3 regions of the Sphingopyxis selenitireducens genome follow, and region 3 is predicted to be linked to each of the others. Evidence: predicted binding sites of a transcription regulator. Region 3 holds the regulator's gene; each other region holds the start of a gene.
What was found. The regulator LexA, encoded in region 3, represses DNA repair genes until DNA is damaged. The targets are predictions, from matches to a motif close to GTTCCNCNCTTGTTCT.
Positions count from the first base shown of each region.

Region 1: ACSYDV_RS22325 (DUF6771 family protein) is a predicted target of LexA. The motif match lies at 1,426-1,441, and genes of this name have one in related genera.
Region 2: ACSYDV_RS05550 (putative DNA modification/repair radical SAM protein) is a predicted target of LexA. The motif match lies at 2,006-2,021, and genes of this name have one in related genera.

Region 1 covers NZ_JBPULG010000008.1:65,186-69,041, forward strand. The annotation lists gene ACSYDV_RS22310 (SOS response-associated peptidase) at 1-349, opposite strand, end outside; gene ACSYDV_RS22315 (SOS response-associated peptidase family protein) at 367-882, opposite strand; gene ACSYDV_RS22320 (hypothetical protein) at 894-1,220, opposite strand; gene ACSYDV_RS22325 (DUF6771 family protein) at 1,222-1,416, opposite strand; gene ACSYDV_RS22330 (WGR domain-containing protein) at 1,561-1,839, opposite strand; gene ACSYDV_RS22335 (helix-turn-helix domain-containing protein) at 2,095-2,916, opposite strand; gene ACSYDV_RS22340 (lytic transglycosylase domain-containing protein) at 3,307-3,856, opposite strand, start outside.
Region 2 covers NZ_JBPULG010000001.1:1,212,924-1,216,779, reverse strand. The annotation lists gene ACSYDV_RS05560 (type I secretion system permease/ATPase) at 1-452, shown strand, start outside; gene ACSYDV_RS05555 (HlyD family type I secretion periplasmic adaptor subunit) at 449-1,807, shown strand; gene ACSYDV_RS05550 (putative DNA modification/repair radical SAM protein) at 2,040-3,290, shown strand; gene ACSYDV_RS05545 (UdgX family uracil-DNA binding protein) at 3,287-3,856, shown strand, end outside.
Region 3 covers NZ_JBPULG010000002.1:507,026-510,881, forward strand. The annotation lists gene ACSYDV_RS08260 (ComEC/Rec2 family competence protein) at 1-1,141, shown strand, start outside; gene lexA (transcriptional repressor LexA) at 1,095-1,787, opposite strand; gene ACSYDV_RS08270 (molybdopterin molybdotransferase MoeA) at 1,854-3,035, opposite strand; gene moaC (cyclic pyranopterin monophosphate synthase MoaC) at 3,032-3,505, opposite strand; gene ACSYDV_RS08280 (EamA family transporter) at 3,721-3,856, shown strand, end outside.

The DNA of each region.
Region 1 (3,856 bases), on a different contig from region 3:
GGCTTTCACCGACCGCCTCGGCAAAGGCCGTGATCGGTATTAGGCATCGTTGCCCTGGTTGAACAAACCACTCGTGCCACATCCCGAACGGGTTCATGAGATGATCATCGCGCGCATTGTTGACCTTCAACGGCTTGTTGAATTCACCGGTGCGCTTATTCTTCAGATATTTTGGGAAGCCCCATGTCATCGTCTCCATCACGCGTTCGCCGGCGCTCTCGCGCACGATGAAGCCCGTCCCGCCTTTCCATACATCGCCGGTGCTTGCGTTCGTGGGTTTCGGGCGCCGGGCTTTGAAGTGGGAGGCAACCTCGTCGACCGACGCCTTGAGGGTGATCTGATTGCACATCTTCGGCTCTCCGCTTCTCAGGCGGCGCCGAGCAGTCCTTCGAGACTGGGCTGGATCGGCGGCATGATCGTGAAGCTACCTTCGGGGAAGGGGCGCAGGATGTCCAGCGGCGGGCGTACCTGCTGCAGCCAGTCGAACCAGTCGTCAGGATCTACCACTGCGACATGGCGATCCTTGTGCTCTGCAAGGTCTGGATAGGCCGGGACCGTCAGCGCCGCGAATGCGTCGGGATATTCGCGTGTCCCACGCTGCCAGACGCCGGCGATGCAGAAGAAGGGAATGTCGGTGACCAGGCTCGCGGCATAGAGTGTCTTTCCGTCGCGTTTGATCCCGAATTCGTTAGCCAGGATCAGACAGGGGTTTTCGATCCGCGCCGTTTCCGATTTAAGAAGGGGAATCTGACCGATCGCGGGATCGTTCGACCGAAGGCCCCAATGCGCCTCAATCTGTCGCTCTTCCTGGCCGTCCCATATCATGATGCGATGGCCACCTTTCCCGAGCCCTTGAAGGGTGTCGTCGAATTCAATGTCCATTGGTCTATCTCCTAGGTCCGGAAGCGCCGCATCGCGCGTTTCCATTCGCGATCGTCGGGCATTTCCAGTTCGATGACCCCTTTCTCCCATGCGACAGTCTCGAGGCGCATAGGCTGAACGCGGCGCCCGATCCGCGCAGCACATTGGCGGCACCAGAAATGGCGCTTCGCGTCGCGGAAACTGTCGTTCCATCCCTTGCGCTCGAACCGCCACCAGAGGCTGGCCGCGTGGAATTTCGCGCTATGCCCGCACCGGCAGGTGACGAGCACAGCATAGTGCCAGACGGCGGCTTCGAATATATGCGTAGCGCGGCGCAGCCCGTCCTTGGTATTCTGCACGTCACAGCGCCAGCGCCTGCTGATCCCCCGCGGTCGCGCGGGAGACGGGCGGCGATAAATGGTCGACGATCGCGCCTGCGAGTTCCATCGCAGCATCGATCCGGAGATGCTCGCGGGGCTCGGTGAGCCCAATTTTAGCCCAGCCGGGGGCGCCCAGGAGAGCGTCGGCAATCGCATTTTTGTCGAGTCGGTTCATGCCGCAAAGAGAACATAAGAGGAACAGTTGCGCAATGTGGATTCGACGGATCGTTGTGCGCGGGCAGGATGATCGGGCGTTCGGCGCTGAAAATGGCCGGTTCTTTTTTCCCCCGGGGCGATCGAAGGCGACCGATGTGCCGCGCTACAGGGTCTGGATCCGATATGGTGCTCCGAGACGCGCTTCAGCGCTGTTTCGGCGAGCGAGGATCGATCGGACGTAACGATCTGCTTCAGGGTGGAACGCGAAGGAGCGGATCTTGTGCTGACCGGCGGCACCGATCCGGCCCCAGCGGGTCTCGACGATCACGGCTCCAAACAGGTCGACGCTCGCGAGAATTTTGTAGCGGCGATGGATATTGCGCGCGGGATTGCGCGCGATCAGCTCGATTTCTACATCATCGAAAGGCGCGGTTGTTTCCATCCGCATGGCTTAATCGGGGTGTCTCTCGGCGTCGCACGAATTTTCTGAATCGATCTCGGCGCATTGAGTCAGCCGGTCGATCAGTGACGAGCGAAAGCGCAGCCGGTTTGGGGTCGGGCAGGGCCGCGGCGAAAGCCGTCGGGAATTGCCTGCTCCCATTGGGGAGCATCCGCCGGCATAGCCGGCGGTCCCGACCTTAAAGGTCGGAGCTTTGCAATTGCTTATGGGGTGGTCGATGAGTGGCGGATTGCCGCTTTATGTCGAATTCATTGGCCGACCAGGCCAATTCCTTTTGAACATAATAGAATCTGACTCAGGTTGGAGCGGTTGAGTATCTTTTTGAGACTCGCGCTCCTCGATCGTGCGGGCCATGCTCGCGAGTGTGTCGAGCAAGGCCGTTTGGGTCGAGGCTTTTTCGGAATTGCGTGGCTGCTCCATGACGCGAAGATCTTCTTCGGTGGCCTGCAGTCGGACCAGCTCGTCATCGGGAAGCGGGCACGGGCTGCGCAGCGCGTTCAACCATCGATGGAGTCCCGCTGGCCATTCGAGACGATAGGCGTTGGACGTTTGCTCGAAGCGAGGGCCGGGACCGTCGCGATCGACACGCTTGCATCGTCGCTGGATCATCAGGAAGCCCGCCTCCTTCAGCTGCGCGATTGCGCGCGCGACCGTGGCCCTTGCAAAGCCGGTCTTTTCGATGAACCAGTCATAGGTTGGATAGATCTGGCCTTTGCAGAGGCGGCCGAGCTCGCAGAGCAACTTGAATATGGCCGTTGCTGATTGGGACAGCGGCGGCGGCATCGTCTTCGGCGCCGCAGCGCCGGCGCCGTCGCCCCGGGCTTGCCGACGATCGGCGCGGAGGCCGTGGCGACGTAACCGTGCGAGGTCGACGGCCGCCTGATGTAATCGATCTGTCTCGCCCTTCTGGTAGGCGCGCCAAAAGCGATGCTCGAAGCTTCCCTCCTCGAGACTGCCGCGAAGGACCGCGGCGCCGGTGGGGTGCGGTGAACCGGATCGCGTAGGAACGCCCGCGCGGCGAAGCACGCCGGCGGCTGCCGAAGCGAAGATATGCGTCATCGTCTGTCCTCCGTTGGAGGGCAGCGGAAAGCAGGCAAAAAAATCCCGTGGCGCGAAGCGCGCATCATTGACAAAGATGTCGAAGGAGGTTAGCCAAGCTTCCAGCTTGTGGGAGCCAATCAGGAACTACCAATTCCTGGGCTAATCTCGATGCGATGCCCGGCCTTCGTGCCGGGTTTCGTTTATCCGCTCACGGCGCCCCCATTCTTGTTAATCCCCGAATTCTGTTGATGCCCGCGGCTCGTCCGCCAGCGCAGCGCTTCTGCCTTGGCCACGTACGAAGGGATCGCCGCCCCTGTGTTGGGATGGCGATCCAGACTCGGATTCATGGTGACAGGAGAAGAAATTGATTGGCGCGAGTTGTGGTGCGCGAAACTCATGGCCGCCCTATCATTTGCTACCGCCGATCGCGGCCGAGCGACGAAAGTCGCTGAGCCAGACGGCCCGCGCGGACGGGGGCGATGTCCGCGCGGGCACCAGCTGCGTATGATTGGATTCAATCACGCGCCAGTTGGTCAGGATTTTGGCCACATAATTCTGGGTCTCGGTGATCCGCGGAACCCGCCGGACGGAGCGAACGCGACCGGGGCCGGCGTTATAGGCCGCAAGCGCCAAATCGACGCGCCCAAATTCTCGGAGCTGCCAGCTGAGATAGCGGGCGGCGCCGCGCAGATTGCCATGCAGGCTGTAACGATCGACCCCGAGCTGCTTTGCGGTGCCCGGCATCAATTGGCCCAAGCCAAAGGCACCTTTTGGGCTGAGCGCCATCGGATTGTATCGGCTCTCCTGGATCAACATCGCGTCCATGAGACCAATCGGTAAACCGGCCTCGCACGCAGCGCGCTGCACAAGAGGATATAGAACACGCCGACGATCCTCAGCGGTCCGCCCGAGAAGTCCCGAAGAAAGATAGGGTTTAGGCGAGCAATTGCCGATCGCC
Region 2 (3,856 bases), on a different contig from region 3:
GCGAGCACGCCGCCGACATCGACGACAAGGCGACGCGGGCCGCGATCGCCGCAGGCATCCACGACCTTATCCTGCATCTGCCCGGCGGCTACAACGCCCAGATCGGCGATGGGGGACTGCGCCTGTCGGGCGGACAGGCGCAGCGCATCGCGCTCGCCCGCGCGCTCTACGGCGATCCGCGCGTGCTCATTCTGGACGAGCCGAACGCCGCGCTCGACAGTCAGGGCGAAGACGCGTTGAACGACGCCATCGCCGCCGCGAAGGTTCGTCAGGCCGCGATCATGATCGTCACCCACCGGCAGTCGGCGCTCCGCGACGCGGATCGGCTTGCGGTGCTGAAAAATGGTGTGATCGAACATCAGGGGCCGCGCGCCGAAGTCTTTGAACTGCTGCGCGAAAGCGCCGCGGCTGCCGCGAATGTGATCAAGATGACGAGGGGCAAGAAACCATGAATGCGATGAGCTTTGGCGACGATCTCCATGGTGAGCCGCTGCCTGCCGAAACGATCGATTCACCGAAAGGCGAAACCCGCACGGGCTTGTGGATCGCCGTGCTGTTCTTCGTCGGCTTTCTGGGCTGGGCGGCGTTCACGCCGCTCGACGCCGGGGCGATGGCGCAGGGCTCGGTTTCGGTTTCGGGCAATCGGCAAGCGGTTCAGCACAAGGATGGCGGGATCGTTACCGCGTTGATGGTGACCGAGGGAAGCGAGGTGCGCCGCGGCGACGTGCTGCTCAAAATCTCTGCCTCCGATATCGTCGCCGCCGAACGCGGCCTGACCGGAGAGGTCGTGGCCCTGCTGGCACAGCGGGCGCGGTTGACCGCCGAGCGCGACGGCGCGCGGCACATCGTGCGGCCGGTCGAATTTTCGTCCTATCTGGCGGGCGACCGGGCGCTTGCCGACGAGGCGATGCGCGGCCAGCGCCTGCTTTTCGACGCGCGGCAGCGGTCGGGCGTCACTGAGCGGGGAATGCTGGGCCAGCGGATCGCGCAGCATAACCAGCAGATCGGGGGCTATGGCGCCCAGATGGAATCCAACCGGATCCAGCAGCGACTGATCAACGAGGAATTGACCGGGCTCCGTACGCTGTCCGAGCGCGGTTTCGTTTCGACGAACCGGCTTCGCGCGGTGGAACGTAGCTCGGCGCAGCTCGACGGCGACTTTGGTGCGCTGCGTTCCGACGTCGCGCGGCTGGAGGAGGCGATCGGCGAATCGCGCCTGCAGATGGTGTCGCTCGACCGCCAGGTAATCGAGGAGGTCGCGACCCAGCTTCGTGAGGTCCAGGTCCGGCTGGACGAATTGCAGCCCCGCCTGTTCGCCACGCGCGAGCGCCTGACCCAGTCGGTCGTCCGCGCACCGTCCAACGGGCGCGTCGTCGGGTTGAAGGTCTTCACGGTCGGCGGCGTCGTCGCACCGGGCGAAATGCTGATGGAAATCGTGCCGCAGGACAAGGCGCTGGTCGTGCTGGCGAAAGCCTCGCCGAACGACGCCGACGACCTGTCATCGGGCATGGAAACTCAAGTGCGCTTTTCGGGCATTCAGGAACGCAGCCTACCGATCCTGAAGGGCCAGATCAGCAAGGTGTCGGCCGACAGCTTCGAGGATAATCGCACCGGGATGGAATATTTCGAGATCGAGGTCGTCGTCCCGCCTGTGGAAATGAAGAAGATTGCGGCCCTGCGCGGCGAGAACAGCCTGCGCGCGGGGATGCCGGCGGAGGTGATGGTGCCGCTGCGCGAACGGACCGCACTCGGCTATCTGATCGAACCGCTCACCCAAACGCTGTGGCGAGCCGGCCGGGAACATTAGTCGTGATCATCGCGCCCGGGGGGGGGGGGGGGGGCGTGGGGCTTGCCGCGACCAATTGGGGAATGCTTCTCCCTCCATTGTACGGTGCGGCGCCACTGAGGTTGACATGAGGTTGGCGCTTCCCCGTCCGCCGGATCCCGATCCATTGGTGATGCGAGAGGCGTTCGTGGGAAAAAAATCCGCTTCGCAAAATTATATGTTCATTGTTTGTTCTTGATGCTATTCAAATGGCATGAGCGGTAAAACGACCCTCGAAAAGCTTGGTATTCTGGCTGACGCGGCCAAATATGATGCCTCCTGCGCCTCGTCGGGGACGGTAAAGCGCGATTCGACCCAAACCAAGGGCATCGGGTCGACGGAAGGTATGGGTATTTGCCACAGCTATGCCCCCGACGGACGATGCATCTCGCTGCTCAAGATCCTGCTGACCAATTTCTGCATCTATGACTGCCGTTTCTGCATCAACCGCGCGTCGAGCAATGTCGAGCGCGCGCGGTTCAGCCCGCAGGAGGTCGTCCGGCTGACGCTCGATTTCTACAAGCGCAATTATATCGAGGGGCTGTTCCTGTCGTCGGGGATCATCCGGTCCGAAGATTATACGATGGAGCAGTTGGTCGAGGTCGCGCGTATCCTGCGCGAGGAGCATCGTTTCGGCGGCTATATTCATCTGAAGACGATCGCGGGTGCCGATCCCGCGCTGATCGCGCTCGCGGGGCTTTATGCCGATCGGCTGTCGACCAATGTCGAGCTGCCGACTGAAGCGGGCCTGTCGAGCTTCGCGCCCGAGAAGAAGCCCGAGACGATCCGCAAGACAATGGCGTCGGTGCGCGTCGGTGCCGAGGATGCGATCGAGGCCGCGAAGAGCCGGCTGATCGGCAAGGCGATGCCTCCGCGTTTTGCACCGGCAGGGCAATCGACCCAGATGATCGTCGGTGCGGATGCGGCGCGCGACGACGATATTTTGAAAACCGCAACGAACCTCTATTCGGGTTACCGGCTCCGCCGCGTCTATTATTCGGCGTATAGCCCGATCCCCGATGCGAGCAGCGACCTGCCGCCGGTGCGACCTCCGCTCATGCGCGAGCATCGGCTGTATCAGGCCGACTGGCTGCTGCGCTTCTATGGTTTTGAGCGCGCCGAAATCATGGCGGGGGCGAGCGGCGGGATGCTCGATCTTGCGATCGACCCGAAGCTCGCATGGGCACTGATGCGGCGCGAGGCGTTCCCGGTCGACATCAACCGCGCGCCGCGCGAACTGCTGCTGCGCGTGCCGGGGCTGGGGACGCGCGCGGTCGACCGCATCGTTGCGGCGCGGCGGCTGGGCAAGCTGCGGCTCGGCGATCTGGCGAAGCTGACAGCGTCGGTGAAGAAGGTTTTGCCGTTCATCGTCACGCCCGACTGGCGGCCGGGCAAGCTCATCGACAGCGCCGATCTGCGGGCGCGTTTCGCGCCACCGGCGGAGCAGCTGGCGCTCGCGCTGTGAGAGAGGTGGTGCTCGCCGAGCCCGGCGATTTTGCCGAATGGCGGAGCGCGGCGCGGGGGCTGCTTGCGGGCGGGGTCGCGCCCGAAGATGTAAGCTGGCGGGGGAGCGAGGAGGGCGGATCGCTTTTCGGGGACGAAGCGGTCGCAGCGCCCGCGGGTGCCGTGTCGTTGCCGCGCGAATTGCTTGAGATCGCCGAGCGGGTGATCTGTCATCGCGACCCCGAGGTTCCGGCACGGCTTTACCGCATCATCTGGCGCGCGGCGCGCGACCGGCAACTGCTCATGCGAACGACCGATGCCGAGGTCGACTGGCTTCGCAAGGCGGACAAGGCGATCCGCCGCGACGTTCACAAGATGCACGCCTTTGTACGTTTTCGCCGGCTGGGTGAAGAGGCGGGACGCGAAAGTTTCGCGGCCTGGTTCGAACCCACCCACCGCATCGTGCGGCTGACCGCGCCTTTCTTTCAGCGGCGCTTCACCGGAATGGACTGGGCGATCGTGACGCCCGATGCGCGCGCGATCTGGCGGGATGAAAAGCTGATCTACGGCCCGGGCGGGACGAAGGAT
Region 3 (3,856 bases):
CCTCTTCGCTTTCCTCCTTGGGCGTGAGGCCTTGACCTTGCGACTTGTGGCGGCGGGTGCGCTGATCGTGCTGATCTGGCGCCCTGAATCGCTTGCGGGGCCGAGCTTCCAGCTGAGCTTTGCTGCGGTCACCGCGATTATTGCGCTTCACGAAAGCCGCTGGATGCGGGCATTTCTCGCGCGTCGCGGGGAATCGTGGGTTATCCGGCTGGGGCGCGGCATTGTCGGATTGCTGATCACCGGTCTGGTGGTCGAGGTCGCATTGGCGCCGATCGCGCTGTTTCATTTCCACAAGGCCGGGCTTTATGGCGCGCTCGCCAATGTCGTCGCGATCCCGCTGACCACCTTCGTCATCATGCCGGCCGAGGCGCTGGCCTTGCTGTTCGACAGTGTCGGGCTGGGTGCCCCCTTCTGGTGGATCGCGGGGCAGGCACTAAACTTGCTGCTCGCGCTTGCGCACGCGGTCGCGGCGGCGCCGGGGGCGGTCGCGATGTTGCCGAGCTTTCCTGGCTGGGGGTTCGGCTTTGCGATCTTTGGCGGGCTATGGCTGCTTCTCTGGCAGACGCGGTGGCGCCGCGCGGGTTTCGTGCCGCTCGCTATCGGTGTAGCTGCGCTACTCGTGCAGCCTCGCCCCGATCTGCTGGTGACGAGCGATGGGCGGCATATTGCGGTCGCTGTGCCGGGCGGCGGCTATGCGCTGCTCCGCGACCGCGCGGGCGATTATGTCCGCGACACGATGGCCGAGGCGGCGGGTCACGATGCGCCGCTGGCTGCGCTTGCGGATCTTGATCATGTCGAATGCAACCGGGACTTCTGCCGCTGGAGGCAGGGCGAGGGTGCGGTTCAACGCACCATCCTCGCCTCGCGCGGACGCGATCGGATAGAGGGCACGGAAATGGCGGCGGCGTGCGCGGCCGCTGATGTTGTGATCAGCGATCGCTGGTTGCCGCACGAATGCGTTGCTCGCTGGCTCACGATCGACCGGGACAGCCTGGCGACAAGTGGCGGGCTCGCTATTTATCTGGGCGACGATCCACACATCGTCACCGCGCTGCGAACGGGCGACGCACATCCATGGCGCCGCCCGCCGCAGGTCAGTGGTAACGACGAAGCAGTCCCGACAGCCGACCTTGCACGATGACGCGATCGGCGGCGTAGCGCTGCGGTTCATAGGCGCTGTTCGCCGGGTCGAGCCGGATCATCTGGCCTTCGCGGCGGAAATATTTGAGCGTCGCATCCTGCCCGTCGACCAGTGCAACGACGATATCGCCCTCGCGCGCGGTGCTGGCCTTCTGGATCAGCGCATAGTCGCCGTCGAAGATGCCGGCTTCAACCATCGAGTCGCCCGACACTTCGAGTGCATAATGTTCGCCTGCGCCAAGCAGCGCGGCGGGAACGGCGAGGTTGTTGTGATCCTCAAACGCCTCGATCGGCACGCCTGCGGCGATCTTGCCATGCAGCGGCACTTCGATGACGTCGTTCGCGGCGATGGGGCGCAGCGCGGGGGCGGGTTTGCGCAGCGGAACGATATTGTCGCGATCATTGCGCACCGGCGCACTGGCTGCCTTTGCGGCCTCCGGCACCTTCAGTACTTCGAGCGCACGGGCGCGATTGGGCAGTCGACGGAGAAAACCGCGTTCTTCCAAGGCACTGATAAGTCTGTGGATCCCGGATTTGGATTTGAGGCCAAGTGCTTCCTTCATCTCCTCGAACGAAGGCGAAATGCCGCCCGCGTCGAGCCGTTCCTGGATGAAGTGGAGCAGTTCATGCTGCTTCGCCGTCAACATCGTTCATTCTCCATGATGCCAAATACCGGACATAAGGAGAACGATAGTGGAACAGAGCGGAACTTGTCAAGGGATGGCGATATAATCGGCGATATCCCTGAGGTCGCGTGGCGGCGCGCCGATCTCGCGGATGATCAGCGCGTTGGCGGCGATCAGCGGAAAGGTCTGGCCGCTGTCCTGTGAGGTGAAGGGCGTAAGCCGGCCCGCATCGAGTCGCGCGCGGATATAGTCGCGGCGGCCATCGCCCGCGGTCAGCGGGGTGGCGAGCGGCGCCTGATGGATCGGCGGCAATGGATCGCGTGCGCCCGCGAGGTGGCGAACGAGCGGCAACAGGAACAATGTTGCGGTGACGAAAGCTGACGCGGGATTGCCGGGGAGGCCCAGCAAAACAGCGTCGCCGATGGTGCCTGCGATCAGCGGCTTGCCGGGGCGCATCGCGATCTTCCAGAAATCGATGCGGCCGCCGGCATCCTCGAGCGCGCCGCGGACATGATCATGATCGCCAACCGAGGCGCCGCCGACGGTGACGATGACGTCATGGTGGCGTGCCAGATCCTTGAGAATGCTGGAGAGAAGGTGGCGGTCGTCGCGGGCGTGGAGCGGCATACTGACAAGCGCGGGCTCGGCGGCGAGCATCGCCGCGAGCATGACGCCATTGCTATCCGGGATCTGGCCGGGGACGAGCGGGCGGCCCGGCTGAACAAGTTCGTCGCCCGTGGTGAGGATTGCGACACGCGGCTGCCCGCCGACGTTCAGGGAGCCCGCGCCCGCCATTGCGGCAGCGGCGATCGCGCCGGGGGTGAGAAGCGCGCCGGCGCCCAGCAAATGCGCGCCTTTCGCAAAATCCCCCGCGCGGGCGCGGACGTGACGGCCGCGTTCGCGGGGGCCTTCGCCGGATAATATCAGCTTTTTTCCGTCGGTTGCCGTGTCTTCCTGAACCAGAATCGTGTCGGCGCCGACAGGGAGCATCGCGCCGGTAAAGATGCGCATCGCTTCGCCAGTGCCGATCGAGCGAGGCGGTGCGGCCCCGGCGGCGACGTCGCCGACGATGGTCCATGGCCCGGGCAGGTCGGCGAAGCGCATCGCATAGCCATCCATAGCCGACAGGGGCGCGGCAGGCTGATCGCGGATCGCTGTCACATTGTCTGAAAGATATCGTCCAAGTACATCAGACAAAGCGATATTCTCTGACTTGAGCGGTTCGCGGGCCGCAAACAACCGCGCCTGCGCCTCATCGACCGATATCATTCGGCGCGCCAGTCACCCGAGCGACCGCCGCTCTTTTCGAGCACGCGAATGTCGCCGAGGATCATCGCGCGGTCGAGCGCCTTTGCCATGTCATAGAGGGTGAGCAGCGCGACCGAAGCAGCGGTCAGCGCCTCCATCTCTACCCCGGTCGGGCCGGTCGTTGCGGCGGTGGCGCGGACAGATATGCCGGTTTCTTCCCATTCGAATTCGACGCCCACCTTGGTGAGCGCGAGCGGGTGACAGAGCGGGATCAGGTCGGCTGTGCGCTTCGCCGCCATGATCCCCGCGATGCGGGCGGTCGAGAGAACATCGCCTTTGGGGGCATTGCCGGTGCGGATCGCCTCCAGAGCGTCGGCCGACATGGTGATGCGGCCACCCGCGACGGCGCGGCGCGGGGTGGCGGCTTTGGCGCCGACATCGACCATAGATGCGGCGCCGCTTTCGTCGAGGTGAGTCGGTTTGTTTGTCATGCGGATGGAGCGAAGCAAGGTGCGGGGGGAAAGGCAAGCGGCGATAGGGCGGCCTTGCGTGCCGGGAGATGGCTATATGGGGGGAGCGTGCGCTTTTCTTCTCGTGCAGGTCTCGACCGGACGGGCACGGGCAAGGGACAACTGGACGGTTGTTGTTCGTCCGGACTCGTCGCAATAGGCGGCTGTTCACATGGCGTTGCTATCGAAAGGCCGAAATGTCTCCTGTCGTCGTCGGCCTGCTTCTCGCTTCGGCGCTCATCCATGCGATCTGGAATGCCATTGTCAGAAATGGCAAGGACCGCTTTTGGTCCATAGCGGTCATATGTCTGGTCGGGGCCATCGCGGCCTTTC